DNA from 3 places in the Lysinibacillus sp. 54212 genome. Region 1 is predicted to be linked to each of the others. Evidence: riboswitches for the same ligand, from Rfam matches in the RefSeq annotation. Region 1 holds a riboswitch; each other region holds the start of a gene.

What was found. Region 1 has a riboswitch for lysine ahead of V4T18_RS12310 (ACT domain-containing protein). Riboswitches for the same ligand answer to the same signal wherever they lie in the genome.
Region 2: linked by a shared signal. The riboswitch ahead of V4T18_RS13560 (transporter substrate-binding domain-containing protein) and the one ahead of V4T18_RS12310 (ACT domain-containing protein) in region 1 are both predicted to bind lysine.
Region 3: linked by a shared signal. The riboswitch ahead of V4T18_RS06055 (amino acid permease) and the one ahead of V4T18_RS12310 (ACT domain-containing protein) in region 1 are both predicted to bind lysine.

What each region holds. Positions count from the first base shown of each region.
Region 1 covers NZ_JBAFWZ010000016.1:42,536-53,063, forward strand. The annotation lists gene V4T18_RS12280 (helix-turn-helix domain-containing protein) at 1-105, opposite strand, end outside; gene V4T18_RS12285 (acyl-CoA thioesterase) at 176-622, opposite strand; gene sdhB (succinate dehydrogenase iron-sulfur subunit) at 1,331-2,104, opposite strand; gene sdhA (succinate dehydrogenase flavoprotein subunit) at 2,119-3,864, opposite strand; gene V4T18_RS12300 (succinate dehydrogenase cytochrome b558 subunit) at 3,954-4,571, opposite strand; gene V4T18_RS12305 (YslB family protein) at 4,843-5,265, shown strand; gene V4T18_RS12310 (ACT domain-containing protein) at 5,441-5,920, opposite strand; lysine riboswitch at 6,001-6,179, opposite strand; gene uvrC (excinuclease ABC subunit UvrC) at 6,212-8,002, opposite strand; gene trxA (thioredoxin) at 8,109-8,423, opposite strand; gene V4T18_RS12325 (electron transfer flavoprotein subunit alpha/FixB family protein) at 8,900-9,877, opposite strand; gene V4T18_RS12330 (electron transfer flavoprotein subunit beta/FixA family protein) at 9,910-10,528, opposite strand, start outside.
Region 2 covers NZ_JBAFWZ010000020.1:39,977-50,504, reverse strand. The annotation lists gene V4T18_RS13580 (toxic anion resistance protein) at 1-34, shown strand, start outside; gene V4T18_RS13575 (DUF6501 family protein) at 147-344, opposite strand; gene V4T18_RS13570 (amino acid ABC transporter ATP-binding protein) at 651-1,385, opposite strand; gene V4T18_RS13565 (amino acid ABC transporter permease) at 1,382-2,119, opposite strand; gene V4T18_RS13560 (transporter substrate-binding domain-containing protein) at 2,200-3,054, opposite strand; lysine riboswitch at 3,156-3,342, opposite strand; gene V4T18_RS13555 (tryptophan-rich sensory protein) at 3,684-4,433, opposite strand; gene V4T18_RS13550 (stalk domain-containing protein) at 4,891-6,321, opposite strand; gene V4T18_RS13545 (hypothetical protein) at 6,671-7,063, shown strand; gene V4T18_RS13540 (helix-turn-helix transcriptional regulator) at 7,089-7,571, opposite strand; gene V4T18_RS13535 (helix-turn-helix domain-containing protein) at 7,737-8,114, shown strand; gene V4T18_RS13530 (HNH endonuclease signature motif containing protein) at 8,339-9,088, shown strand; gene V4T18_RS13525 (DUF2326 domain-containing protein) at 9,290-10,528, shown strand, end outside.
Region 3 covers NZ_JBAFWZ010000006.1:98,971-109,498, reverse strand. The annotation lists gene V4T18_RS06060 (LytTR family transcriptional regulator DNA-binding domain-containing protein) at 1-214, opposite strand, end outside; gene V4T18_RS06055 (amino acid permease) at 347-1,804, opposite strand; lysine riboswitch at 1,917-2,091, opposite strand; gene V4T18_RS06050 (CynX/NimT family MFS transporter) at 2,231-3,439, shown strand; gene V4T18_RS06045 (restriction endonuclease) at 3,507-4,061, shown strand; gene V4T18_RS06040 (hypothetical protein) at 4,212-5,060, shown strand; gene V4T18_RS06035 (nitric oxide synthase oxygenase) at 5,135-6,199, opposite strand; gene V4T18_RS06030 (methyl-accepting chemotaxis protein) at 6,457-8,142, shown strand; gene hutI (imidazolonepropionase) at 8,240-9,508, opposite strand; gene hutU (urocanate hydratase) at 9,513-10,528, opposite strand, start outside.

The sequences.
Region 1 (10,528 bases):
TTGTAGCTTCTCCGAGATTTCCTTTGTCGAATAGTCTTCAATTAGCAGCTGAAAAATTTCTCGCTCTCGCTTTGTTAGTAGAAAACGCGACTGCTGGCTACTCATTTAGCAACAACCTCCCATCCTCTTCTATGTAAAGTATGTGAAGAGGTTGTTAGCGGTGAGGGCTTTTTCACTATTTCCCATGCAATAATTGTTTCTCGTCCTCAGTCCAGGCTGCTCCTTTTCCAGAATGGCGATTTATTTGTACAACTGTGCCCCTTCCGGTAAAGACCGGTTCATCTTTTTCATTTTTAGCTAAGTAATGAAGATCGATTGAACTCGTTCCAATACGAGCCGTCCTTACATATATTTCAAGTTTTTCATCAAAAAATACTTGCTTTAAATAATCACATTGTAAATCGGCTACTACTAGTATATTTTGAACTTCTTCCTGCTGCCAATTAGTCATTAGTCCCAATGATTTTAAATATTCGATCCGAGCAAATTCAAAATAAGTAAATGTTACCGTATTATTTAAGTGGCCAAACATATCTGTCTCCGAAAAACGAACCTGCACCCCTACAGAAAATTTAAATTCGCTTACCTTGTTCAACGTATCTTCCATATAACTTGCCTTCATAAACAATTCCCCCTTCGCCCTTTATAAATGAATAGTGATTCATTTATTATAGCAGATAAGAGGTATTATCGCATTATCTGAATCTATTTGAAGTTCATTTTTTTGCTTGCTCATCGTTGTTATTTATGAACCGCACACTGCACTCCGAGCGGACGCTTTCCGCGGGCATGGCTTCAGTCTCCTCGTCGTTCGTACCTCAGTGCCGCTGTCGTCACAGGAAAAACATTGCTATTCCCGCTGGAATCTTTGCACCTGCCGCTTCACTTCTGGTGCAAAAAACATTGCTCTGTAGCGAAAGGCGTAGCCGTCAGCTACACTCGCCGCTCTACGTTACGTGTGCTAAATATTGCAATAATAATACTGGATTAAACCATTTTGATGAATATCGATCTTCATTAATGATCCATTAAAGTATATTGCTCCTGCGGTGGTCGCATCATCATGTCACCATCCTCGTCGCAAAGGGACCGTCTCAAAATGTTTTTTCAGACGGTCCCTTTGTTGATTTAAGTGGAGCCAGCGTGATCAACATCGTGTTGGTCTTTGAAGCAATGGAAATCAGGCTTAAGTTATGATGAATTTCCGTTTTCTAACACTTTACTACAAACACGCTTCAATACTAGGATTTTTTTGATACCCAACACACCTAATATTTTTCATTCAAAAAAAGCCCCGTGCACTTATATGCACGAGACTCATCTTTAAAAATTAAACCATATGGTCAGAACCGAAGAAGTTCTTGAACATTTGAACTGTTGCTGCACGGTTAAGTGAAGCGATAGATGTTGTTAAAGGAATACCTTTTGGACAAGCAGCTACACAGTTTTGTGAGTTACCACAGTTTGCAAGACCACCGTCACCCATAATTGCAGCTAAACGCTCATCTTTGTTCATTGCACCAGTTGGGTGAGTGTTGAATAAACGTACTTGTGATAATGGAGCTGGACCGATGAATGAAGCTTTTTCAGACACGTTTGGACATGCTTCCATACATACACCACAAGTCATACATTTTGATAATTCGTAAGCCCATTGACGTTTGCGCTCTGGCATACGTGGACCTTCACCTAAATCGTAAGTACCATCGATTGGAACCCATGCCTTCACTTTTTTCAGTGCATTAAACATACGGCTACGGTCAACCTGTAAGTCACGTACAACTGGGAAAGTTTTCATTGGCTCTAAGCGAATTGGTTGCGTTAATTTATCTACTAAGGCTGAACATGATTGTTGTGGACGTCCATTGATTACCATTGAACATGCACCACAAACTTCTTCAAGACAGTTCATATCCCAAGTTACAGGTGTTGTCTTTTTACCATCTGCAGTTTCAGGGTATTTTTGAATATGCATTAACGCTGAGATTACGTTCATACCCGGACGGTAAGGAACTTTGAATTTCTCCCAACGTGTAGCACCATTTTCTGTATCTTGACGAAGGATTTCAATATCAACCATTCTTCCTGTGTTTGCAGTTTCCATTGATTATATCCCCCTTAAGATGAGTAGTCACGTTTACGTGGTGGAATTAACGAAACGTCTACTTCTCCATATGTGATAATTGGCTCGCCCGTAGCTGGGTCGAATTTCGCCATCGTTGTTTTTAAGAACTTCTCATCATCACGTTCTGGGAACTCTGGCTTATAGTGAGCACCACGAGATTCGTCACGTAGTAAAGCACCTTTTGTCATAACCTTAGCAAGGTATAACATGTTCTTTAACTGACGCGTGAAGTGGGCACCTTGGTTAGACCATTTTTGTGTATCGTTAATGTCGATATTTTCCCAACGCTCTTGAAGTTCAGTTAATTTTTCGTACGTTTTTTCTAGGCGATCATTATGACGTACTACAGTCATGTTGTCAGTCATCCATTCGCCAAGCTCTTTGTGTAATAAGTATGCGTTTTCAGTTCCATCCATGTTAAGGATAGCTTCCCATTTCTCAGTCTCTTCTTTTACGCGAGCTTCGAAGATTGATTCTGGTAAGTCTTCCGCATGCTTTTTAAGGCCTTTGATGTATTTAACAGCGTTTGGTCCTGCAACCATACCACCGTAAATAGCTGATAATAATGAGTTCGCACCTAGACGGTTAGCACCGTGCTGTGAGTAATCACATTCACCAGCAGCAAATAGACCAGGAATTTCAGTCATTTGATCATAATCAACCCATAATCCACCCATTGAATAGTGAACGGCTGGGAATATTTTCATCGGTAATTTACGTGGGTCATCTCCTACGAATTTTTCGTAGATTTCGATAATACCACCTAGTTTGATGTCTAGCTCATGTGGATCTTTATGAGAAAGATCTAGATATACCATGTTTTCGCCGTTAATACCAAGCTTTTGGTTAACACATACGTCGAAAATCTCACGAGTTGCGATATCACGTGGAACAAGGTTACCGTAAGCAGGGTATTTTTCTTCTAAGAAGTACCAAGGCTTACCGTCTTTATAAGTCCATACTCGTCCACCTTCACCACGAGCAGATTCTGACATTAGACGGTTTTTGTCGTCTCCAGGAATCGCTGTAGGGTGAATTTGAATCATCTCACCATTTGCATACGTTGCACCTTGTTGGTACACGATAGATGCTGCAGAACCAGTGTTGATTACTGAGTTTGTTGTTTTACCGAAGATAATACCAGGACCACCAGTAGCCATGATTACTGCATCACCACGGAACGCGCGGATTTCTTCAGTTTTTAAATCTTGCGCTACGATACCGCGGCAAATGCCCTCGTCATCAAGCACAGCACCCAGGAACTCCCAGTGCTCATATTTTGTTACTAAACCAGCTACTTCGTGTGCACGAACTTGCTCGTCTAGTGCGTATAATAATTGTTGACCAGTTGTTGCACCCGAGAATGCTGTACGGTGCATCAGCGTACCACCGAAACGACGGAAGTCAAGTAGTCCTTCTGGTGTACGGTTAAACATAACTCCCATACGGTCCATTAAGTGAATAATACCAGGGGCTGCATCACACATACCCTTTACTGGTGGTTGGTTTGCTAAGAAGTCGCCACCATAAACTGTATCGTCAAAGTGGATCCATGGAGAATCCCCTTCACCTTTTGTATTTACTGCACCATTAATTCCGCCCTGCGCACAAACAGAGTGTGAACGCTTTACTGGAACTAATGAGAATAATTCAACCGCAGTACCATCTTCAGCTGCTTTAATTGTTGCCATTAAGCCTGCTAAGCCGCCACCAACAACAATTACTTTGCTCTTTGCCATGATTGATTCTCACTCCTCTAACATTGCTTTATCTATCCATTTCGAACACTTAATGTTGCAAGTTTATTCACTAATTAATTGCAACTTGTTTATACTACGAACGCTAAAATTGCTGCTACGCCGACAATCGAAAGCACTACGAAGAATGCCATTGTAATATATGTAGCAATTTTTTGTGATTGTTTTGACTGAGTAATACCCCAGCTTACTAAGAACGACCATAAACCGTTTGCTAAGTGGAATGTTGCAGATAAGATACCTACGATATAGAAAATTAAGAATCCAGGATTATCTACAATTTCAGCCATCATATCAAAGTTAACTTCAGCTCCAAGCGCCTTTTGAACACGCGTTTGGAAAATGTGCCATGCTACGAAGATAACTAGGAAAATCCCAGTCATACGTTGTAGACGGAACATCCAGTTACGGAAAGTACCGAAGCGCTGTGTGTTGTGCGTTGCAGTAAATGCAATGTAGATTCCGTAAAATGCATGGAACATTAATGGTATATAAATAATTACCCATTCCATTAGTAACAATAATGAGTGAGGAACTAATTCCATCATTCCTGTAGCATTATTGTAAGCTTCTTCACCACCAACTGCAGTGAAGTTCAGTGATAAGTGGAACACCAAGAACAAACCTACTGGAATTACACCAAGTAAAGAATGTAAGCGGCGCCATAAAAACTCACGATCTTTCGACAAGATTGTTACCCCCCTTAGTACTTAAAATATGCTTTTCTCTTTGTCAATACTTTGTAACCGTTAGGTGATTGACTGCATATTTCATCATGGTACAATATTATGACATGTCCATTGTACTCTCAAGAAGTACAAGCGTCAAGGCACTGAGGATTATTTAAGGACCACTAAAAACGTACATTTTCGCTGCTTAAAACACGTTTTTTCTAAAACGTGTCATTCCATATGGGAATAAATCTAAAAAATAAGAAAATTCTAGAAAGAGGTTAATAGAATGAATGAAGATAAGATGAAAGCGATTCCAATATTCGGCTATGAAATTATTCGGGATCATGTCCTTTCTTCCATACTGGGTAAACATGAAAATGATGTATTATACTGGGCTGGGAAAGAGCTAGCTCGCAAGTTTCCGTTATTTTCTATAGAAGAAGCAAATTCTTTTTTTGAACAAGCCGGCTGGGGATCCTTATCGTTAGAAAAGGAACAGAAGGATAGTGCAATTTACGTATTAGAGACTGACCAAAATATACTAAAAACAAATCAGCGTTGTTTTAGACTTGAAGCAGGTTTTTTGGCAGAGCAAACTCAAAAACTAAATGGCTTTTTAACAGAATGCTATGATGAAGTGAACGGTAAACAAAACAAAGTTTCATTCACTGTAAAATGGGATTTAAAAGAGAGAATTCTCGCAAAATAAACGTGTAAATCGTAATTAATTAATAAATCACTATCTTCAACAATGTATCGTAATTTTACATTCTAAAACATTCATAGATTCTTACAAAGGATATAGTCGTCTGATTAGTTTTAAACTGACTCAGACGACTTATTTTTTGCCCCGAAGATTTACAATTATGGCCTATACACGGCCACTACACACTTATATTTAATTCATCATATAAAGCGTTTGCAGCTTTCATCATATCCTCTTGAGCAACGACTACCGATATTTGATCGTCCGATCCTGAAGCTGTTTTCACTAGAATCTCTTCCTTTTCAAGACGGGTAAAAATGGAGCTCGTAACATCGGGCATTGAAATAGTTTCTGTCCCTAGTATTGTGATCTTCGCTAAGCCAACTTCAAAATCTGCAAAACTAAAGCCTAGCGATGCTTTAGTTGCCTCTAGCACACGAAGAGCCTCAGGGAATGCTTCCTTGGCGATTGAAAATGAAATCTTAGAATTTTCACCGTCTATATTCTTTTCAACACCACTATCTACATCGATCCCTTGTCTAGTAAGCTCGTTAAAAATTTCTTCTACTAATGCCTCTTTAAAATTATTGTATCCTACCGTAATTTGAATAATATCTGATTCATACTGAACACTTTGCACACTTGATTCCCGTTTCATTTCAACACTCCCCTTTAAGAAAAAAAAGGCAGCTTCTCACACATGTGAAAAGCCGCCTCAAAAACGAATCTAAAATTAGTTGTCGAGATAGCTCTCCAGAATACATCATTCTGACAGTTCTACATTTCTTAAACGTAAAACCAGCAAAGGACAGGAACAAGCTGTCGTTCACTTCGGCGGTTTCCCCTTTCCAATATGGTCATAGGAGTTGTTCCCCCTCACAAATTGTACTCTTGAAGCCCGCGCCTCTATCTAAAAATATTGAATTATTATTGTAAAGATAGCATAATGCTAGTCGTTTTTCAACGTTTCTTTCTGAAAATAGCCATAAATCGAAAGAGCCAGTTTATTTGGGATACCTGCCTCTAGTAATTGTTCGATGGATGCTTCTCTAATTTTCTTCACGGAGCCGAAATGCTTAAGAAGCTGTTGTTTCCGTTTAGGTCCAATACCTTCAATTTCATCAAGTACCGATGTAATCGCATTTGTTTGCTGCTGCTGACGTAAAAAAGTGATGGCAAAACGATGGACCTCATCCTGAATTCGTTGTAACAAATAAAATCCATCACTAGTGCGTTTCATTTCAATCGGTGCGGGAGGATCTCCGAAAAGTAATTGTGATGTTTTATGCTTAGCGTCCTTTGCTAAGCCAGCAATCGGAATATATAAACCAAGCTCATCTTCTATCACTTCACGTGCAACCTCCATTTGGCCTTTACCACCATCGATAATAATTAAATCTGGCAGCGGCAAATTTTCACGGAGCACTCGTGAATAGCGTCTTCTAACCACTTCCTGCATTGCACCATAATCATCGTGCTTGGCTGCCTCTCGAGTTTTATATTTTCTATACTCTTTTTTGGCAGGCTTACCATCTATAAACACGACCATTGCAGAAACCGGATCCGCGCCGTGCATATGGCTATTATCAAAGGCTTCTATACGAAGTGGTACTGCGATATTTAATGCCTCTCCTAACGCTTCACAAGCCCCCACTGTTCTCTCTTCCTGACGCTCGATTAACTGGAATTTTTCATGAATTGCAATCCGGGCATTTTTAATTGCCATTTCAACGAGCTCTTTCTTTGAGCCACGCTTTGGAATCCTTACCTGCACATGAAGTAGCTTTTCCAATAGTGCTTCATCAACGGTTGCTGGAATTAAAACCTCTTTTGGCTTTATATGCTGTGGTGACTCGTAAAAGCGTCCGACAAAGGTTAAAAATTCCTCGTCTGGATCCTGGTAAATTGGGAAAATGGATACATCTCGCTCAATTAGCTTACCTTGGCGGACAAAAAACACTTGTACACACATCCAGCCCTTGTCTACTGCATAGCCAAAAACGTCTCGATTGGATAGGTCTCCCGTTACAATTTTTTGCTTTTGCATGACCGTTTCAATATGGTTAATTTGATCACGGAACTCCTTTGCTCGTTCAAACTCAAGCTTCTCAGCTGCCTCTAGCATTTTTGCCTCTAAATCGTGCTTTACGTCCTCATAGCCGCCGTTTAAAAATTTAACAATGTCTTCTATCATATCGTCGAATATTTCCTTTTCAATATCCTTTACACAGGGCGCTAAGCATTGCCCAAGATGATAGTATAAGCACACTTGGTTCGGGAGCTTCGCACACTTTCGTAATGGATATAGGCGGTCAAGCAGCTTTCTCGTTTCATTCGCTGCAAAAACATTTGGATACGGTCCAAAATATCGTGCCTTATCCTTTTTCACTTTCCGAGTCGTTAATATACGAGGATACTTTTCATTTGTTATTTTAATATACGGATACGTTTTATCGTCAGTTAGCATAACGTTATATTTCGGATCATGCAGCTTGATTAAGTTTAACTCTAATATGAGGGCCTCTAAATTACTAGAAGTTACGATATACTCAAAGTCCTCAATTTCACTAACAAGCCTTGCCGTTTTCCCATTATGACTGCCTGTAAAATAAGAGCGCACACGATTTTTTAAAACTTTCGCCTTCCCAACATAAATAATTGTTCCTTGACGATCCTTCATTAAATAACAGCCGGGCTCATCCGGTAAAATTGATAACTTATTTTTTATAGTGTTGTTCATCCTATCACCTAAAATTTTTGTCCTATAGTGCTATTATATAGTGGTCAAGCGAAAAAATACGAATTAAAAAACCGAGCACACTGACTGTACTCGGTCCCTGTTAAAATTATTTGTTATCGTTAATGAAATCGATTAACGCTTCTTTTGGCATGAAGCCAGCTGTTTTTGCCTTTAGCTCACCATCAACGAATAAAAGTAATGATGGAATAGACATGATTTGATACTCGGCTGCTGTGCCTTGGTTATTATCAACATCAACTTTTACGATTTTTACGTCGTTTCCGATTGCTGCATCCACCTCTTCAAGAACTGGAGCAATCATTTTACATGGTCCGCACCATGCAGCCCAGAAGTCTACAAGAACAACGCCGTTTGCGATTTCTTGTTGGAAGTTTGAATCAGTACCTTGTACAATTGCCATAATAAATAGCCTCCTTAAACTAACATCTGATTGTAGTATAGCATGATAACATTTGGATTGAGTATTATTATGCTCACGGTGTGTTAATTATAAGGAAATGAGGTCTTATTATGAAAAAATTACATTATAATTGGATTAGTGAATGTTGATTTCCTTTACAATTTAATTTGCTCTTTTGTGAAAGGCGTAGCCGCCAGTTACACTCGCCGCTCTACGTTACGTGTACTTTGCCAAAAATAATTCTGAGTAAAACATTTTTCTAAATGTTGATCCTCATTAATTATCCATTCGTGACCAACGTCGTGTAGCTGACGCTTCGCTTTCGCTACACAAAACATCTGTTGTCCTCTGGCACAACGGAAATCAACCCCTTAGTTATAGTGAAATGCTTTTGTTAGTATAGCCGTTGACTGTTGCAAGGCACGAAACTCCTACCCATAAGAAAAACCGCCTCTTATTAGAGACGGTTTTGAATATTATGCATTTACTTTTAACGCTTTGAATTCTTCGATTAGCATTGGAATAACCTCGAATAGGTCGCCAACAATACCGTAATCAGCTACTTTAAAGATGTTTGCTTCTGGATCTTTATTAATCGCTACGATCACTTTAGAGTTTGACATACCAGCTAAATGTTGAATGGCACCTGAAATACCTGCTGCAATATATAGGTCTGGTGTAACAACTTTACCTGTTTGGCCGATTTGTAGTGAGTAATCACAGTATTCTGCATCACATGCACCACGAGAAGCACCTACTGCACCACCTAGTAAATTAGCAAGCTCTTTTAATGGCTCGAAGCCTTCTTCAGACTTCACACCACGACCACCAGCTACAACTACTTTCGCTTCAGAAAGGTCTACACCGTCTGTTGACTTACGTACAACCTCTTTAATAATTGTACGTAAATTTGTGATATCTACTGAGATTGCAGCAACATCACCTGAACGACCCCCGTCCTTTGCAAGAGGAGCAATATTATTCGGACGAATTGTCACAAATACAATACCATCTTTAACTTTTACTTTTTCAAACGCCTTACCAGAATAGATTGGACGAATGAAAATTGCCGAGTCACCAGCACCTTCAATTTCTGTTACATCAGAAATTAAGCCTGATTGTAATTTAGAAGCAATTTTCGGTGATAAATCTTTTCCTAAAGCTGTATGACCGAATACGATTCCTTCTGGGTTTTCACTCTCAACAACAGCCATAAATGCTTGACTAAAGCCATCAGATGTATAGGATTTTAAATGTGGATGCTCCACTGTTACAACGCGGTCTGCACCGTATCCGATTAATTCGCTTGCCACACCTGCAATACCGTCACCAATTAATACACCTACTACCTCGCCACCATCAGCAATTAGTTTACCAGCAGCGATTGCTTCAAATGAAACGTTACGTAGGCTTCCTTCACGAACTTCAGCTAATACTAACACTTTTTTTGACATAGATTAACCCTCCATTACCGTCTTCGTTTGTTTTAGATTACTTTTGCTTCTGAGTGAAGTAGGTTGACTAACTCTTTTACTTGGTCAGCTAACTCACCTTCTAATACACGACCAGCTGCTTTTTGTGGTGGTAAGTAGATTTCAACTGTTTCTACCTTTACCTCAACATCGTCCTCGTCGATATCTAAATCATCAAGCTCTAGCTCTTCTAACGGCTTTTTCTTCGCCTTCATAATTCCTGGTAAAGAAGGGTAGCGTGGTTCGTTTAACCCTTGCTGAGCCGTTACTAGAAGCGGTAATGAAGTTTCAAGCACTTCTGAATCCCCTTCAATATCACGAACGATCTTCACTGTTTCTCCATCGATTTCAAGAGAAGTAATAGTCGTTACGTAGTTAATGCCTAGTAGGTCTGCTAATCGTGGACCAACTTGACCCGATCCACCATCGATTGCAACGTTACCAGCTAGGATTAAATCTGCTTCTTTATCCTTTAAATATTGGGCTAAAATAAATGATGCCGAATATTGGTCTAGTTCATCTAAATCATCTTCTGTATTAATTAATACTGCTTCATCTGCCCCCATAGCTAATGCTGTACGCAATTGCTTTTCAGCATCCTCGCCGCCGATTGTAACTACTGTTACTTTACCG
Region 2 (10,528 bases), on a different contig from region 1:
AAAGCGACTTCAAACGGAATCAGAATTAATGTAGACAAAGCAAAGGGGGCGCTTAGAACACTTTACGTTCTTAGCACCCCCTCTTCTTATCCGTAAAAAAAAGGGCAGTGAAATTATCCACCACCCTAGCCTATTACATAATACCCTTATTCAAAGTATTCTTTGTAATAACCGCCTACATTTCCTGTATTATCAATAACGAAGATGAACTCCTCTGTTTCGTTTTTCACTTCGTATTCTTTTCCAACCGTCAGTACATTGGATACTAAATATTTTGATGCATTTGTATGTACACATTTTACTGTACGGATTGTTGGCGCATCTTTCCATTTTAAATGTAACATTATTTTCCCTCACTTTTTAAGAGACATATGCTCTAACAGATACACTTATTTTAAACGATTTTTATTATATTTGGTAGTAAATATGCAAAATGCGATAGAATATTGTATTTTTAATCGTTTCCTTGCTATATTCCACATGTTAAAATATTGTTAAAGAGGTGATTTATTCATGGCATTTGGTCCTGTTCCCGTTTGTTTTTTCGCAATTGCCATTGCATTTGCTATTATATTTATTTTTTATTCAGAATGGAATTCAAGAAGATAGGGATAGACAATCGACAAGCCCATCACTTGTCGATTGAATGTTTATTTTAACGTACGCTTTAAAAATTCCTTTGTACGCTGGTGCTTTGGATTCACTAACACTTCGTCAGGATGCCCCTCTTCAACAATGACCCCTTTATCCATAAAGACAATTCGGTCTGATACTTCACGCGCAAATTCCATCTCATGAGTTACAATGAGCATTGTATTCCCTTGGTCTGCAAGCGTACGCATTACTTTTAATACTTCCCCTACCATTTCTGGGTCTAGTGCAGATGTTGGCTCATCAAATAGCATTACATCTGGATCCATTGCCAGTGCTCGGGCAATCGCTACACGCTGCTTTTGACCGCCAGAAAGCTGTCGTGGCTTTGCGTTTTTGTATTGATCCATGCCGACAACTTGTAAATATTTTAGTGCCTTTTCAGTTGCCTCTTGCTTCGAACGCTTTAGCACCTTTTGCTGCCCTACTATACAATTGCCAAGGACATCTAAATTATTAAAAAGGTTAAATTGCTGAAAAACCATTCCTAAGTGTGTACGATATTTTTCAATATTATGCTTATCACCTAAAATATTGTCACCTTTATACACGATATTCCCACCAGACGGGGTTTCAAGTAGATTAATGCAGCGTAGAAGGGTTGATTTTCCAGAACCAGATGAGCCGATTAAGCAAACAACCTCCCCTTTTTGCACATTAAAATTCACATCACGAAGGACTTCATTCGAGCCGAAAGATTTACTTAAATTTTGTATTTCAATTACGTTTGTCATTGTAAGACTTCCCCTCCGCTATGTTGATCTACTTTTTTATATGCATCAGGTCCATCCATTCTTCTCTCTATCCAGCGTAGGATACGAGTTGCTGTAAAGGTCATAGCTAAATAGATTAAACACGTAATTAAAAATGTTTCCGCAAATTTATAATTGATCGATGCAATCGACTTTGATTGGAAATAAAGCTCGGTTACACTTATAACATTTAATACTGCTGTATCCTTTATATTCATTACTAACTGATTACCGGTAGCAGGTAGGATATTTCGAGCAACCTGTGGAAGAACTACATGAATCATCGTTTGCAGATGGTTCATCCCGATTGCTTGTGCCGCCTCATATTGCCCCTTATCGATGGACACAATGCCACCGCGTACGATTTCTGCCATATAGGCACCCGTATTTAAACCTACTACGACTAGTGCAGCGACGAATGTATCAAGCTTGATGCCATATGAGAATAAACCGAAGTATATTACCATCGCCTGTACAATCATTGGAGTACCACGGAATACTTCAACATAGCACGATAAAATGAAGTTAAATATTTTTAAAGCAATACTTTTCACCGAACGTTTTCGCACTGGAATTGTATGCATAATTCCAATAAAAAATCCGATAAGCACACCAATGATTGTACTAATAATTGCAATCATTAGCGTTATCCCTGCACCTCGTAAAAACATTGGCCAGTTATTTTCTAGAATATTGAGTATTGTTTCTAAACTCATGAAAATCCCCCTAACAGTTCAATCACTGTCTTTTAGAAAAACTAGCCGACAAAATTATGTTCGGCTAGTCCCATTATTTATTATTGAGCTGGTTGATTAGCAATCGCAGCATCCATTAATTTTGTACGTTCTTCTTCAGAAATACCTTTAATAATTTCATTCATTTTGTCTGTAAGATCTGACCCTTTACGTACACCGATTGCTACTGCTGTATCAGCTGGATTTGTTTTAAACCCTTTTTGAAGCTCTACATAAGCAAAGTCCTTATTCGCTGCTGTTGACGAAACCGCTTCTGGACGCTCCGCTACATAGCCATCAATAACGCCTGATTTTAATGCAACGCGCATTGCATTGAAATCATCCATTGCTGTTTGTTTATCAACATTAGGAATTTGATCGATTACATCATAGTTAGTCGTACCTAATTGAGATGTGATTTTCGCCTTTGCAAAATCCTCTAATGTTTTAGCTTTTTCAAATGGACCACCTTTTTTCACAACGATAACAAAATCAGACGTATAATAGTTTTCTGTGAAATCGATTGATTCCTTTCGTTCATCAGTCGGACTCATCCCTGCAATAATGGCATCAACTACACCTGACTGCACGGCAGGAACTAATCCGTTCCACTCCATCTTTACAATAACTAACTCTTTGCCAAGACCTTCAGCAACCTTTTTGGCGATTTCAACATCATAGCCACCTGCATATTCAGCAGCCCCGTCGATTTTCACTGCACCGTTTCCATCATCCATTTGAGTCCAGTTGAACGGTGGATAACCTGCTTCCATCCCAACTCGTAAAACATTGCTTTCTTCTTTTTCTTGGTCATTGTCATTTGACGATGAACCTGTTTTACCATCATCAGAACCACATGCAGCAAGAATTAACACTGTCATCATCCCTGCTATCAATACTAAAAGCTTCTTTTTCATACGATTCTCTCCTTTTTCTGAAAGTTTAGGCAATAAATAAAGCGACCTTAGAAGAACTTAAGGTCGCTTGAATATTATTAGCCCATATCCTCTAGTTCCCATATTGAGATAGCACACCTTGTAATGAACGGGAAGGATCAAACAAGACAGTCCTGCAATTATTCATTGCAGACCCAGCGAAACGTAGTGAGCCTACGAACACGCTTCGGCGATATTTCCTTCTTTTTCATTTCATCGTTTGCTCTAACTCTATGAAAAACTAATAAATACCGCGCCTCTACCTCACGAGACTGTGAGGTTTATATTTAATTAATAATAGAATATTACAACATTCTGATTTATGTGTCAATATTCATTTTTCTGATATATGAAACAATATGCTAATATATACTTCATTTTGCATTCATTTACATTCACTTCAAGGATACGATTCCCACCTTGCTACGCACTTTCAACAAGACTAAAGTCACATAAATCTCTACGGACATATAAAATTATGTGATGGTTCAATATCTAAACATTATTCATTTCATACCAGTTCCTATATCTTTATTGGTGTACAAGTAATCCTATAATAGATTATATGATTCTTTTCTCTTCAAAAAAAACTAGATGTTGATAACTCACAGCTAATTTTTTGATGAAGGCTTTAAAGATTTCATCTTCCTAGGAATGTCCCATTTCATCCCAACAAATATCCAAAACAACAGCAATAAACTGTAAACGAATGGCATATAGAATAAAGCTCCCGCATCTTTTCCATTTTGTACGGCAATACCAATAAAAGCCCAAATAACAACGAATGAAAATAAAATATCTCTGTTTTTCACACGAATATAAAAGGCTAATAATGTTGCTAATAACAGTAATATTTGGGCCCACGTTTGTTCTGAAATACCCCAACCATTCCAGCCATAATACTTCAGTACATAGCTGATATTTGCCATTAGCGCTACACTAATCCACCCTAAATAAACCGAAAACGGCAGTCTATCAGATAAGCGATAATCACCTGCTGGATAACTCCTATAAATGATAATCAAACTTAATAATAGGCAAATCATAACTACTACAGATATAAGGAAGTAATTATAATGCCAGCTCAACAACCAAGCGATATTGTAAAGGCATGTAATAAGGAAAAGATCTATTCTATACCGACTCACCTCATCTGTTGGAAGACGGAGCTGTTGGAAGAGCCATATTCCTAGTAAAATATAAATTAACCCCCAAATAGCAAACACATACCCGGCAGGAGTAAATAATACATCTACTTCATTAGAGATTTCACCTGTCGTTTTTCCGTTTATCCCTACCGTGGTGGCTAAAGCATTAATGCTAATCATTGCCAAATAACTAATAACGGCTAACCATTTCATGTCTTTCCCCCCTCAAAAGATCTTTACTTCAATATATTTCGTTCCAAGAGGGCAATATACATGACTTTCTAAAACAATTTAGGAGTGGCTCATAGACTATAAATAATCAAGGTAACAAAGGAACTCTATAGAGTTATATGCCTATCCTGAATACCACATATTCAAATTACCAAGTTAAAACAAAAAAGTCCCCCACAATCATTGATATACCAACGATTGTGGGGGATACTGTTAATTATGAAATTAATAGTTCTATACTCTTTTTTATTCTTCAGGAAACTTCTCAACCCGCTGTATAATAGGTTAAAACTCAAATTTACTATGTAACTCCTTTGAATTCTTTTCATAAATTTTCCTTTTCATTATGTTTTTTATCCTCTTGCCTGTAGAACACTTTTTGGCAACTTAAAATCGATCAAAAAAACTACCTCAACCGAGATAGTCTTTTTCGTGTTATTTAAGATTCACATGCCCAACCGTCTCCATCAAGGTCCATTTTGGGTTGGTAAGCCCAATGTCCCTTTTGAACACCTTTTGGGAAATCTTTTCTTAACTCTGTACAGTTCTTGTACGAATTATTAGGAGATGTAGGTGGTTCTGGTTCTACTACCTCATCACCTGGTTTGAACTCTTTTGCGTCAATTGAATAAGAATCACTATTTATAGTAGCGATGATTGTCCCATCTTGAGCCGTCGAGTAAGCTTTAGCACCAACTGCTTTGATGTTACCTAAAACACTTTTGTGAGGATAACCGTAAGCGTTGTCTTTACCGTAACTCAAAATAACCGATTCAGGATAACTAGTAGATTTTAAGAAATCCAATGAAGTGCTTATGTCAGATCCATGATTACCAGCTTTTATAATTGTGCCAGGAATATCTGCAAAATATAATAATTTTCTTTCTATCTCGCTATCTGCATCGGCCATCAATAAGACATCACTTTTACCAAAGCCAGCAGCTACTACTAAGCTAGCGTCATCGATATCATCCGCATCGGGGTTTGCATTTAAAATCTGTAAATACGAATTCACATTATTGTTGTGTAATAATATTTGCTCATGCTTTGGTACAACATATTTTACTTTTTTCTTTTTAATTGCAAATAGCATATCCTCATAAGTTTGAGATGTGTGTGTTACACCAGAATCTATGAAAGTGCCCACCGGAAATGCATTTAGTACATGTGTAATACCTCCGATATGCTCATCATCTGGATGCGTTGCAATTACATAATCTAACTTTTTGATTCCTAACGATTTTAAATAAGCCACTACTTTTTCGCCAGCTTCATCAGTGCCAGCATCCACTAAAACATTTTCTCCAGTTGCAAGTTGTAATAGAGTTGAGTCGCCTTGTCCAACATCAATGAAATGAGCCTTCATTTGCTTTGATACTTCTGGAGTAATAATTTTGATTGTTTTTTTCTTGGCGTCCCATCTCACCTCAGCACCAAGTGTTTCACTAATAAAGCGTAAAGGAACCAATGTACTACCTTTTACAATTTGAGCTGGCATCGCAATTGTGACTTTTTTTCCATTCACGTATGTTGTTTTCGAACCGATTTTAAGAAAAATCTTTGTAGAAAATGAGTAGGATGGGTCTGTAGGTTTCGAAGCGGTTTTAAGCCACATCTTGCCCGTGGTTTTTGATACTTCAATAGACCGGTCCTCTGAATCAAAAATAACTCCGGCACCTAGAGCTTCAAATATTCCTCGAAGCGGAACTAGAGTTGAACCATTTTTAATAATTGCCTTATCGCTGTAGGACTGTTTTACATCATTAATATAGATTGATATTCCAGATGCAGCACTCGATTCATCAGCGTTCGCGAAACTGAATGACAACGAAACTAACATCGCTACAAGGAGTATTTTAAATTTCTTCATAAACACCCTCCAATATTTGTATATTAATTATAATTATGGTATAAAATCTATCATAATTCAATATTAGAATAAAAGATAGTGCAGAATACATGAGCGTTTTTTCACATGAACATTCGTAGTAAAATTTGTAATCACTTTGGTAAAATAAACTATTTACTTTCATAAATTAATTTTATGTTTTCAATAAGGGCACCCTCCCCCTACAAAAATGTACACCCATGTAATTTCTCAGTTAGTGCCTTTAAAGCAATCTGTAGCGCATCCTCTTTTTTTAAAGGTTGCTGCTCCATCCCTCTCACCTCCTCCCAAGTTATTTGCTATAATCACCTTGAAAGTGAGGTGATTACATATGGATGATTTAATACTAAAAGAACTTGCAAGCTACATGGAGTTTCGTGAACATTTAAACCAACAGTTTGATAGAATGAATTCTGTTTATCAGACACTTAAACTTCACAACAATTTAAATGATGTACCTTTACTACACTTAGATTTAGCTGAGATTTATAGCTTGCGCACTGGTTCAAAAGTTTACTATTCGTGCTTCATTGATTTGCATCACTATGAATTTTCATCATTCTTCTCCTTTTTCGATATTCTGTATCTAGAATTTAAGGAAGTCCTTGAGTCCCAATCAAACGACTTTATTGAACTAGATTCTGAATTCGAAAATGTTAAAGAACAATTTAAAATCATTGATCAAATGCTAAAAGATAAGATAGATTCAATGAAAGCAATCTAAAAGTTATTTGAAGGATTGTTATGAACTAGCAGTCCTTCTCTATTGGCTGTTCCAGTGCAATTTTTTCAACCTTTTTAATAGCATCTTCGATGATTATTTCAGAATACTCTCCACTGAAGACCCATCTAGTATTCTTTATTTTTTTTACTGCATCTGCATATGAAGAACTATCTTCAAGAACAGCTTTTACCAAGCTATCTATTGTTATTGAAAGCTGAGTTCTTGCTTTTGCAAGTTTCATTCTTAACGCACTCTTTTTCATCCCTCTCACCTCCTTTTGCAATATAACGCACGAAAGTTCACAACAAGTTAACTGCCTGTTTAAAAAAATATCATCAGGATTTTTATTAAACACTTTTGCAATTCGTATCGCCATTTCATAAGTTAAGCCACGTTTACCATTTTCTATAAACCAATAGTGTTCCTTTGAAATACCAGTTTCATCTGCAACTTGTTGATAAGTTAACTCATGTTTAACTCGGATTTCTTTTAATTTTTCAAGAGTCATAAAATTACCTCCTTGCTTTAGGTTAACCTCTTGTTAACCATATAATAATTAACTTATACGTAACTGTCAATGACTTTAAACAAAAAAGTTTCTATTTAGTTAACTATAGTGTTCTGTATTTGTTATCTAACGGTTAACTTGTATAATAATAATTAATGAAATGAGGTGTTTTTATTGAATGGAGAGCGCCTAAAGCAACTTAGAAAAGAAAGACAATTAACTCAAACTGAACTTGGTGACAAAATAAATGTAACTAAAGTTTCTATATCAGGTTATGAAAATGGCAATCGCTCACCCGACACTGATACTTTACAACGATTAGCCGATTTTTTTGGAGTCAGTACTGATTACCTTCTCGGCCGCACAGACACCCCTGTACTTACACCACAAGAACATGATGAGGCTGAATTCCAAGCTTTTATCAATGATCCTGAACTAGGCGTTTGGTATAAAGAATTGCCAAATTCCAATGAAGAAGAGCTTCGAAAACTACGTACCATTTGGGAAATGATTAAAGCAGAAAATAATAAGGACATGCTATAACAGCATGTCCAATTTTTTATTCAACGTTTGTAAATATAATACATAAATGTAGTATATTAATTTATTTTTACACAATTCTTAAAATAAACTTTATTCCTCTTCAAAAAACATTATCGTCAATACCTTGTTTAATATTTTTTGAGATACCTTCCTCAGTATCGAAATAATAATTGAGGTAAATTACATTAATTTTATTTAACACCAATTTAAAGGAGACAAGTACTTTGAGGATAGAATTTTCTAGCACTGTAAAAAGGGAATTACAAATAATTTCTAAACACCGTTGTATGATATGTCATATTCCAACAACCAAACCTAGGATTGCACATATTATTCCCGCAGCTATGAATGGTCCAAGATCTGAATATAGATCAAATTATAATGAGGAGTTTATTGCCTCACCTCAAAATGGTTTAAGCTTATGCAACTCATGTCATGATTTAATTGATGATGAGGATTTGAATACCTATACTGTTCAAGAGTTATTAGATATAAATGATACTTATCGAAGTAAATTTAAATTAGAAGAAGAATATAAAAGGCAATTAGGTATAAATAATCAAGACAACTTCATAGAATTAGAGGGATTTTATAAAAACCTTATCTCCAAGCTCGATGTAACAGACGAACAAATTCAGATGGTTATTGAAAAACACCCTGATTTCAAAAAAATCGAGTACGTAAAAAAAATGGATAAAAACAAGTTTAATATTCGACAAAAAAGAAGAATAAAATCTCTCTATGCTGCTGAATTATTTGTTTTGAAAGAAAATTTAGAGGATAACCCAATTATAGCTATAAAATTACAAGCAGCCATAAAGATACTTTATAATAGATTATCAGAAAATATTGATAATCAAGAAGAAATATATGATAAAATGTTAGAACATATGTACGACCCTGGTAATCAAGTTTTAGGTAATGAAATTGTTTTAAATTATTATTTTGTAATATGTGAGGTATTTTTAAAATGATAATACCAGATAAATTTACTCCCTTCGAAAAATCTTATATATATAAGAGCATGCAACTTTATTCAGAAAATCCAAATGGTTTTATTTCTAAAAATTGCAATGATTACGATAATTCGATATTTAAAGATATTGATGAGTATATTAAGGTACTAACTCTCTTATATACGCTAGGTATTCTGAAAGAAAGCGAGGACAATAATTATGATTCATCAAATCAATAGTGATTTCCCTAATTTTAAGCCTATTGACTTAACGACCGGAGTCAATATTATACTTGCAGAAAAAAAATTAAATACAACAAATAGTTTAGGGAAAAGTTTATTTTTAGAAACTATTAATTATATTTTTGGTGCCGATTATGGTAAAAATATTCTGTCAAAACATAAAGATTTACAGGATATTTCTATAAAAGTTATTATTGACATTGACGGCCAAAAAAATGAGTATAGTAGGAAAATTTCAACTGAACATAATAAATTAATTGGAGATTCCAGTTCAACTGTCCCTTGGGATATCGAAGATTGGAAAAGGAAATTATTAAATTATTATTTTAATCGTAAAAATGACTCTGCTATTTTAACATGGCGGAACCTATTTCACTTTTTCTATCTAAGTAGTACATCAATAAAATTTGAGGAAGCTCTTAAAAGTTTTAAAAAAGAACCCGAATATAAAACATCATTATTTCAATCATTTTTACTCAGTTTAGCAACTGATAAAGTTGAAGAACACTCACAAACCAAACAAATTACTAGTGAGCAAAAAAACTTTAATAAATATTTAAATACTCTAAAAAAATCACTAAACATTATACCAGATATAGTTCCTAATATTGAAAATATATCTGAGTCAAATAAAAGTATTATCGAAAAAATAAGCACTATCAAAAATGAGATTAGCCGTTTAGAAAAGAAAATCAATCTAATAAATTTAAAAAATAAAAAATTATCAGTCTCATTAAATGAATTGATGTCGAAATCAAATATTGATTCCTTCGAAGATTTTAAATCCTTTTTTAGAATAATAGAAATAGAACTGGGTGATTACATAAAGAAATCTTTTGAGGAAGCTAGAGTATTCCACGACTCATTAATTTCAGAAAATATAGGGGTCATAGAAAATGAAATTTCAAAAAACAATACTGAACTAAATAGATTACAAAGTAATTTAAGACTAAAATACCGTGAGCTAAATGAATTATTCAATATTCATAATATAAATAATGACAAATTTGATGATTATAAATTTGAAGACATTATACTAAATGCTCTAGTTCAAAATGGCGGAAAAGTAATTACATCCATAGTAGATGATAATATAAAAGAAATTGCAAAAGTTAAAAATATTGAAATACCTGAAATAATCTCCAAACAAGTTAATAGAATTAATTATTACAGGAGATTTTTAACAACTTTTGTGAACTTGGTGTATAAAACAGAT
Region 3 (10,528 bases), on a different contig from region 1:
CACAGTAATAACGAAAACTCTCTTCTATCGTTAATCGCTCATAATGTCCTTCATCCATCGGGTGTATATAACCAACTGATTTTAATGCTTGCATCACATAGTCTATCTTTTTAACATCTGTATAAATGCCAACTATAGAAGTGTTCAAGGATAATGTAATGGATGGCATGATTGTTTTTCCATCCTCTATGTATGGTTCAATTTGAATGTTCACGCTTTTATTCGCCCCTTATATTAATATCTGTCCTTTCTTCATTATAGTAATTTAGAAGCTGAGAAAACATGGGAATTCTATAAATGTTTCAAAAAGAAAAAAGCGACCTGCCCAATGCAAGCCGCTTTCTCATTATTTATAGTCCAAATCACATTCCTGTAATGGAACGATTTTTGTTTTATGTTTTAGTTTATAGCCTAGCCATAATATTGCGAATAGCGGAAGGCCAATATACGATACTAAAATACCGTACCAGTCAATCGAGTCACCTGTAAATGCTGTGTAGTTTTGGCCAAGGATGACAATCATACACACGATAAAGGCGAAGAGTGGTCCAAATGGATATAGTGCTGCACGATAAGGAAGCAGCGATACGTCTCGTCCTTGCGCAATATATGCTTTTCGGAAACGATAATGACTAATTGCAATTCCTAGCCATGCAATAAAACCGGACATACCCGATGCATTTAGTAGCCACATATACACGACACCATCACCGAAGAAGGATGCTAAAAATGCTAAGCTTCCTACTGCCAATGTAGCAAGAAGTGAATATACCGGAATACCACGTGTATTCACCTTCATGAAAAACTTTGGTGCTTTTCCGTCTACCGCAAGCTGATAGAGCATACGGCTTGCTGCATATAGACCTGAGTTTCCTGCAGATAGCATAGCCGTTAAAATAATGGCATTCATCACAGAGGCAGCAAATGCTACACCTAGATTATCAAAAACAATGGTAAATGGTGATACAGCGATATCATCTGATAATAATCGTGTATCTGTATACGGGATTAATAACCCAATTGCACCAATGGCAAAAATATAAAACAGTAAAATACGCCAGAAAACCGAACGTACCGCTTTCGGAATACTTTTTGCTGGATTATCCGTTTCGCCTGCCGTCACCCCTAATAGCTCTGTCCCCTGGAAAGAGAACCCTGCTGCAAGGAATATACCAAATGTTGCTAGGAAGCCACCGTTAAATGGTGCTTCATCCACAAAGAAATTTTTAAAGCCTACAGGATCATTTCCACCTAAAAGCCCAAAAATCATTAAGAAACTAACAATAATGAAAATAATAACCGTTGCAACTTTAATCATCGCAAACCAATATTCACTTTCGCCATATGCTTTAACTGACAACATGTTAAACGTTAATACGACAGCGATAAACATAACTGTCCACAACGCTGAAGAGCTATCTGGGAACCAATATTTCATAATTAATGATACTGCCGCGATTTCTGCCGCAATTGTAATTGCCCAGTTATACCAATAGTTCCAGCCAAGCGCAAACCCAAGTGCTGGATCAACAAATCTTGTTGCATACGTACTAAAAGAGCCGGATGTTGGCATAAATGCCGCCATCTCCCCTAAGCTTGTCATTAAAAAATACACCATAATACCAATCAATGCGTAAGCAAGTAGCGCACCGCCAGGACCAGCCTGTGCAATGGAAGCGCCGGATGCTAGGAATAATCCTGTACCAATCGTCCCACCTAAAGAAATCATCGTAATATGACGACTTTTTAAACCTCTTTTTAACTCAGATTTATGTCCAAGCCTATCTATTTTTACTTCACTCATTTTTTTATAACTCCTTTTGATTTAAAATGCTTTTGGCATCTTTCATCGCAATGAGAAAAATTTAAAACCGCCACAAGGTAATGTGACGGCTTATATTAAGTCCTCATCAACTTGAAACGATAGCTCACCCGCTAAAATGCGGCAGTTCTGTTCCTATTCGAAAACAGCCCCAATAGTATGCCCTGGTAGTGACAAACTACTTCGGCAACCATTCCTTTCATAAAGCTTCCCCGATTCTCCAAATCTCAGCTATACTAGTCATAATGATTGCGACCTCTACCCCATTTTCAAATGAGGCAAAATCTATTAAATTAGATAACGTCTTCGAGTTTAACATAGCAAATTTTTGTTATCAATTATTTTTGCTTTTTCAGTTTTTTTAGACTATTCAGACCAATAAGAAAAGCAATAGGAGGAATATTCACAATGGCATCAACAAAAGAATATAGGAGCAAAAAATTACAATTCAATAGCAAGGTCATCTTATTTGTTGTTGCTATTATCCTTGTAGCTATGACATTACGAACACCACTAACCGTTGTTGGACCGATTACGTCATTTATTCGAGATGGACTTGGTATTTCCAATGTGTTAGCAGGATTTTTAACGACTATCCCATTACTCGCTTTTGCAATTGTATCGCCATTTGCTCCACGTGTTGCATCACGCTTTGGTATGGAGTGGACGTTATTTTATTCAGTCATCCTACTTACTTTCGGGATTATACTACGCTCACTCGGAACAACGTCACTACTACTCGTTGGCACAGTGTTAATTGGCGTCGCGATTTCTTTCGGAAATGTTTTAATACCAAGCTTTTTCAAAATGAAATATCCGTTACATATTGGATTGTTAACTGGAATTTACACAGTGGCGATGAATTTATCGAGTGGTCTTGGTGCAGGTGTCAGCTATCCAATTGCTAATACTACAGTCGGTTGGCAAGGAGCATTAGCTATTGCGCTTGTTGTCACAATTGCAGCAACCTTATTTTGGATACCACAATTGCGAGGGGAAAAAGTCCAGCTATCTAGCGGAACATCAAAAGGAGCAGGGTGGTCAACTCTAATTCGCTCCCCACTTGCTTGGGCAGTGATGTTCGCCATGGGATTGCAGTCCTTCATTTTTTACACAACTGCTGCTTGGATCCCAGAGATTTATATTTCACAAGGTATTGATGCAGCAAATGCTGGCTGGCTATTTTCTGTCATGCAGTTTGCACAAATCCCTATGACCTTTATTACGCCGATTATTGCGGCAAAGCTTACAACACAACGTCCATTAGTACTAGTATTTTCGACTTTCTACCTTATCGGATTTACTGGCGTGCTTATGGAATGGACGGATTACGCTGTAGTTTGGATGATATTTTTAGGTCTTGCTGGCGGTTCATCGTTCGGACTCGCTATGATGCTCTTTACTCTTCGTACGCGTACTGCTTATGAAGCGGCAGAATTATCGGGATTTGCACAGTCAATTGGTTATTTACTAGCAGCAGTCGGACCAACCTGCTTCGGATTTATTAAAGATGTTACCGGAAGCTGGTTCGTACCGAATACGATTTTTATTGCCATTGCCATTGCATTGCTCATCTCCGGATACATTGCAGGTAATAATAAAACAATACACGAATAAGGCAAACGTATGTACTCTTTTGTGCTATAATAATGGCGAGGATGATTTTTCAAAGGAGAACATAATTTTGCGTAAACGTAGAGCAAAGAAAAAAAGACGCATTCGTATACTGCCAACACTTCCTATACTAATCGTTGCCGCGCTTGGCTGGTATTTCACCCAAACATTGCAAGGAATCGGAGCAGCAATTGTTCTTTATTTTGTGTTATCGATAGGCTTTAAGGCTTGGCGTAAATCACGTAAAACCGCGCGCCTTAGAAAAGCTGGTATGAAGGAAGTCGATGTAATGACAGGCGAAGAATTCGAGCAGTTTTTAGGTGAATTGTTTAAACGTCGAGGATTTAAAGTGACTTATACAGCCACTTCTGGCGATTACGGAGCAGATTTGATTTTAAAGGACCGTGAAGACATTATCGCTGTACAGGCGAAACGCTATTCAAGTACTGTCGGAGTAAAGGCTGTGCAGGAAATTATCGGTGCTATTAAAATGTATGAAGCTACTGAAGCTTGGGTTGTGACGAATAGCTACTTTACAAAACAAGCAATAAAGCTAGCGAACATTAACGATGTATATTTAATCGATCGACAAGAGCTAATTGACTTGATTTTGAATAAAAAATAAGTATATTTTACCCTCCAAAACTATATTTGGAGGTTTTTTATTTTGCAGCTTGCCGTAATTTTTTATTCTATGTATGAACACATACAAGGTTATTAATACTACATTTAACAGCGAAATTAGTAGGAGCTCCGCTATAAGGAAGTGATGTTTATGGATAGTCTCCAGCAGCGAATGCATTATGCTATTGCACGCTGTAAAACAGCTGAATACGAAGAAGCAAAAATCGTGATTAATCAGCTATTGAAAACATATAAAAGAAAAAAGCAACAAGATAAAATTGAACACTGTCTTTTTTATCTTGCTTGTATTGCCTATGTGCGTGGTGAAATGAACGTTTTTCTTTCCCACTATAAAGAGCTGGAGCGACTTCAATCTAACGAACAACAAGCTCCGCACTTTTTGATACGTGGATATTACACGCTACAGCAGCAACAATACAAGCTTGCTCTAGGTTTATTTTCAAACGCAGCCGCTTTTCCAGAGGATGATAATAGCATTTCAATAAAAGCGTTTGCCCTTTTGTCAAAGGCTAATTGTCAGCTACTTTTAGGAGATGCCGAGCATGCTCTTGCAACACTTAATAACGTCTATTCGAAGTATACTGAGCAAATTGCAGAGGATGCGGGTCTTTTTTTTCAATTCCATTTAAATCGCTGTGACACCCTTCTCTCACTCCGTCGTCCTGATGAAATGAGAGCTCATTTAGCCGCCTGTGAAGCACACCTAGATTTTCCAATCCTATATAAGGAACAGGCAAGAACGTTGACTACATGGGCTAAAATGTACCTTGTCAAAAGGGAGCCGAATAGAGCTTTTCATTCTTTACAGCAGGCTTTAGCTTTCTTTCAGAACTTTGATGACTATCATCTTCATAACGAAATTTTTGAAGGACTGATCACCTGCTGCGAAATGTTAGGAAAGCATAAGCAAGCCTTAGCTTTTACCAGGAGGCAGCTACAGCTTCAAGACAAAGCAAAAGGAAGAATGCTCTTCTTATAAAGAAGAATGCATAGAAATAAATTTCACTTATCTTTTGCAAGAAAACCCGGAGCATGTTCCGGGTTTTTCGTCGTTTAAAAAGGCTGTTTTTGATAAAAATAATTCGGCTTTAAGATCACGTTCGCTATTGGTTGATGAAAAATATGTGTAGTAGCAGGTGACATCGGCGGGATGAGCCATGTCCAGTTGCCCGTTACATCGCGTCCATGCCCCTCCTCCTGCTGTTGAAATAATTTGAACTGCTGTGCCGCTGTATGATGATCAACAATACTTACGCCTGCAGTTTTATAAGAATGCAGCACGGCAATATTTAATTCTACTAGGGCACGGTCTTTCCAGAGAAAGCTATTCGTATCGCTGTTAATACCGATTGCCTCGGCCATTGCAGGCAAACAATTGTAACGGTTCTCGTCCGCAAAGTTACGTGCACCAATTTCCGTCCCCATATACCAGCCATTAAACGGCGCTGCAGCAAAATCTATGCCGCCACAATTAAAACGCATGCTCGCAATAATTGGAACAGCATACCATTTCAACCGTAGTTCTTCTACTTTTTTATACTCGGGATGAGTAATGTTAACCTGGAGCACATGTTCATTCGGAATATTAAATAATTCTGGTGCTCTTTCCTCTACTTGAATTACCAGTGGCAAAATATCAAAAGGGGTGCCTTCACCTTGCCAGCCTAACTCCTGGCACACTTTTGTAAAGGCAACAGAATCCGGATCACCGACGATACCATCCACTGTTTCGTACCCTGCATAACGTAGCAGCTGATGATTCCAAATACGAACCTTCCCTGGTGCAAAAACGGTAATGGCAGGACGAATTTTGCCGTTATTCGTTGCAAAATCAATATGTCGGAGCAGCGCCTGAAAAATTGATTGCGGATCCGTCAACTTTCGCTCATCAAATACGTGAAGTGATTGCCAAAACAAACGGCCGATACATTTATTACTATTCCGCCATGCCACGCGCGCTCCAAATGTCAGCTCCTCTGTCGTGGGAACATACTCGCCTGTAGTCTCTACCTCACAAATTCGGTTAGATAACCATTGTTCCGTTAAGTGTTGCTCATTTTTATATAAAGTTAAAAACTCGAAAGCTTCATTCATCTCTTGCTGTGTTGTTAAAGTCATTGTTCTTCCTCCAATAGTTTCATTGTAGAAGATAAGGAATCCTTAGAACAACGAAAGAGGTGGGAATTAAAAGATGTATTTTTCATATATGACTAATAATAGTCAAAATTCAAAGAGGGCAATTATTGAAATTATCCGAGATAAACAAGTATAACTGAAAATGTAACAAATATTACAAGTTTATTAACTCTATCCTCATAGTGTTTATGATATATATTAGATACAATTAACTTAATTTACATTTAGGGGAGGTCAATATGTCTATACGTACTAGGGGTTTACTCTCTTTTGTTTTTATTTTTTTCACATTAATTATTGTAGGGATTGTCCAATATAATAATGCTGATTCCCAAATGAAACATCTTAAGAAAATCGAAAACACTACATTGCAAACAACTTTCTTAACAGAGGAATTAAAATTAGCAGTCGTACAAGTACAGCAGTATTTAACAGACATTAGTGCAACACGAGGACAAGACGGATTAAATGATGGCTTCGAATTAGCTGAAAAACATAGTCAAATTGTTTATAAAAATCTGAATGAATTAAAGGAGCTACAGCCAGAAAATTTAGATCGACTAAATGAAATCGAAGAAGCCTTTAATGCTTACTATCAATCTGGAATACAAATGGCACAAAATTATATTGATGGAGGCCCTGAACAAGGGAATAAAATCATGGGCGAGTTTGATGAAACATCAATTACTATTAATTCAATGGTGGATGAATTAAAACAGGAAAGTGTCGCTCAAACAAAAAATGGCTTACAAAATATTCAGCAGATTATTAATGATAATACAAACTTTTTTATTATGACGTTTTCATTTGTCATTTTCATCGGAATTATTATCGCTCTCCTATTGAGTCGTTCGATTATAAACCCACTAAAACAAATTATTCTTTCAACAGAGAAAATTGCTAAGGGAGATTTAGGGACATCTGTACTTTTAAATCGTAAAGATGAGCTCGGAAAATTGGCAGAAGCATTTGAAAAAATGCGCCTAGAGTTGCGTTCACTCATCACAAAAATTGATGAAGCCTCAGATAAAATGCTTTCTAACGCCTCTTTGTTAGTCCATAACACAGATGAAAATGTAGCAGCAACAGAAGATATTACAACAGCGATGCAGAATGTTTCGGATGGAGCCGAATCTCAATCGACTAATTTAGCACATTCCTCCAATTATCTAGAGGAAATATCACAAGGTATGTATGAAACAACAAAATCTGTCCAAACAGTAACTGACTTAAGCCTTCATGCAAAGGAAACTGCTCAGTCTGGGAATGAAGTTGTCCAACAAACACTGCAGCAAATTCATACGATTCAACAAACGGTCGGTCATGCAAATAATGTCGTCTCTCATCTCGGAAATAAATCACAGGAGATTAACCAAATTATTTCAATCATAACGGATATAGCAGACCAAACGAATTTACTCGCTCTTAATGCAGCGATTGAATCAGCTAGAGCTGGGGAGCATGGGAAAGGCTTTGCAGTTGTTGCAGACGAAGTAAGAAAATTAGCAGAGCAATCGTCTCATTCAGCCAATAATATCCGACTTTTAATTAATGAAATTCAAATGGAGACTGAAAAAGCTATTCAATCCATGACAGGCGGTATAAAGGCAGTTGAAGTAGGTAGCAACCTTGCTGAGAAAACAGGAGACGAATTCAATAATATCACAAACATTATTGAAAAGATTTCAAGGCAAACACTTGATGTGTTCGGTGTCGTGGAAGAAATCAACACAAACACAACAAATATTGCTGAAACAATTAACCATATCTCCACAATCTCTGAAAGCTTAGCAAACAATGCACAACACGTTGTAGAAATCGCAACAGATCAATATGAATCCTCCGTTGAAATATCTACATCTGTTGCTAATTTAAACGATATGGCAAAAGATTTAAAAAATACAATTAGTGAATTTAAATTGTAAAGTAAAATCTATTAAATACACAGTAATTTCTTCACCCGTATAAAAGCTAGTATTATAGGTTTTATACGGGTGACTCTTTATTACTGATACGATTCCACTATATAACCGCACCATTTCTCACAACAACTTCTCCTGCTTTAATGACGATGTCTGTATGATTCATGCCATAAAAATATTGCAGCCTCTTGTAATTGGGTACATTTAAAATAAGCACATCCGCGCGTTTACCCGGCTCAAGAGAACCAACGCTATGTTCTCGATTAATGGCGTGGGCAGCATTAATCGTTGTTGCTGTGATCACTTCCTCCATCGTCAGCCCCATATGAATGCAGGCTAGATTTTGAATGAATGGTAAGCTTATCGTTGGCGATGAACCTGGATTAAAGTCAGTCGAAATGGCGACCGGAACACCCCAATCAATCATGTAGCGCCCTCTTGCATACGGGGCACGAAGAAAATAGGCAGTGCCCGGTAGCAGCACCGCAATCGTGCCTGCCTCGGCCATCTGACGAATCCCTTCATTTGAAGCAACGAGTAGATGCTCAGCCGAAATGGCCCCTATCTCTGCAGCTAGCTCTGCCCCTTCATATGGCTCGATTTCATCCGCATGAATTTTAGGGATTAGCCCATAGCGCTTCCCCGCCTCCAAAATCCGCCGGGCCTGTAGGGGTGTGAACACGCCCTTTTCACAAAACACATCATTGAACTCTGCTAAACCTTCAGCGGCGACTTTGGGCAGCATCTCCTCAATAATGAGCTCTACAAAGGCATCCTCATTCCCTTTATATTCTTTTGGAACAGCATGCGCACCCATAAAGGTAGAGACAACATCCATTTTATGCGTTGCCTGTAGCTTTTTCGCAACCTTAAGCTGCTTCTCCTCTGTTTTCCAATCCAAGCCGTACCCTGACTTTGCCTCCACCGTTGTAATACCGTACTTAAAAAATTCATTTAGATGGTTGTATGATTTTTCATACAGCTCATCAAAGCTTGCATCCCGTGTTTTAGCTGTTGTATAGTGAATGCCTCCACCCGCCCCCATAATCTCCATATAGCTAGCGCCGTTTAGTCGCATGTTAAATTCGTTTTCCCGCGTCCCGGCGTGCACTAAATGCGTATGGCAATCTACTAGCCCAGGCATCACAATTTTTCCACTTGCATTGATGGTTTCGGCTGTTTCCATTAAAAGCGGATACCGTCTTTCTAACTCATCTAAGGGAGCAATCGCCTGAATTTTATCTTCTACAAGCAACACACTGACACCCTTTAATATTTTGAGCTCGCTCATCGCATCCTTCGTTCGTGGACCCTTTTTTTCACTGGCAAGTGTCAGCACTTCATTTGCATGATGAATAACAATTGGCATTGAATTAGTCCTCTTGCATCGGCATAGTAATGCCTTTTTCCTTTGCCGTTCGAATTGCTAGCTCATAGCCCGCATCTGCATGTCGTACTATACCAGTACCTGGATCCGCTACTAATACACGGTCGATTTTCTCCTTGGCAAGCTGTGTACCGTCTGCCACAAGCACTTGACCCGCGTGCTGTGAATATCCGATACCAACCCCACCACCATGATGAATACTTACCCAGCTAGCACCACTCGCCGTATTAATTAGCGCATTGAGTAGCGGCCAATCTGATACGGCATCTGAGCCATCAAGCATCCCTTCCGTCTCACGATTTGGCGATGCTACCGAGCCAGAATCAAGATGATCACGACCGAAAACTATTGGTGCCTTCAATTCACCGCTCGCTACCATCTCATTAACACGAAGAGCAAACCGGTGGCGATCTCCATAGCCCAACCAACAAATACGAGCAGGTAACCCTTGCCATTTCACCATTTTTTGCGCCATATTAATCCAATTTACAAGTCCCTCATCATGAGCAAACATCTCCTTCGCAAGCGCATCTGTCTTGTAAATATCTGTAGGATCACCGGATAAGGCTGCCCAGCGAAATGGTCCCTTGCCCTCACAAAAAAGTGGTCGAATGTAGGCTGGTACAAAGCCTGGGAAATCGAATGCATTCTCAACACCCATCTCCTTGGCATATGCTCGTATATTATTGCCATAATCAAATACCTCTGCACCCTTTTCCTGAAAGGCTAGCATTGTTCGTACATGCTCTGCCATTGTTTCCTTCGCTTTTTGCTCATAAAGCTTCGGGTCGACCTTCCGTAAATGCAGAGCTTCCTCAAGTGTCATGTTATTTGGTACATAGCCATTTAATGGATCATGGGCAGATGTTTGATCCGTAACAAAATCCGGTACGATACCACGATGCAATAGCTCACGGTGGACATCGGCACAATTGCCAACAAGCCCTATCGACACAGGCTCATTCAACGCACAGAACCTTTTCACAAGCGTTAATGCATCTT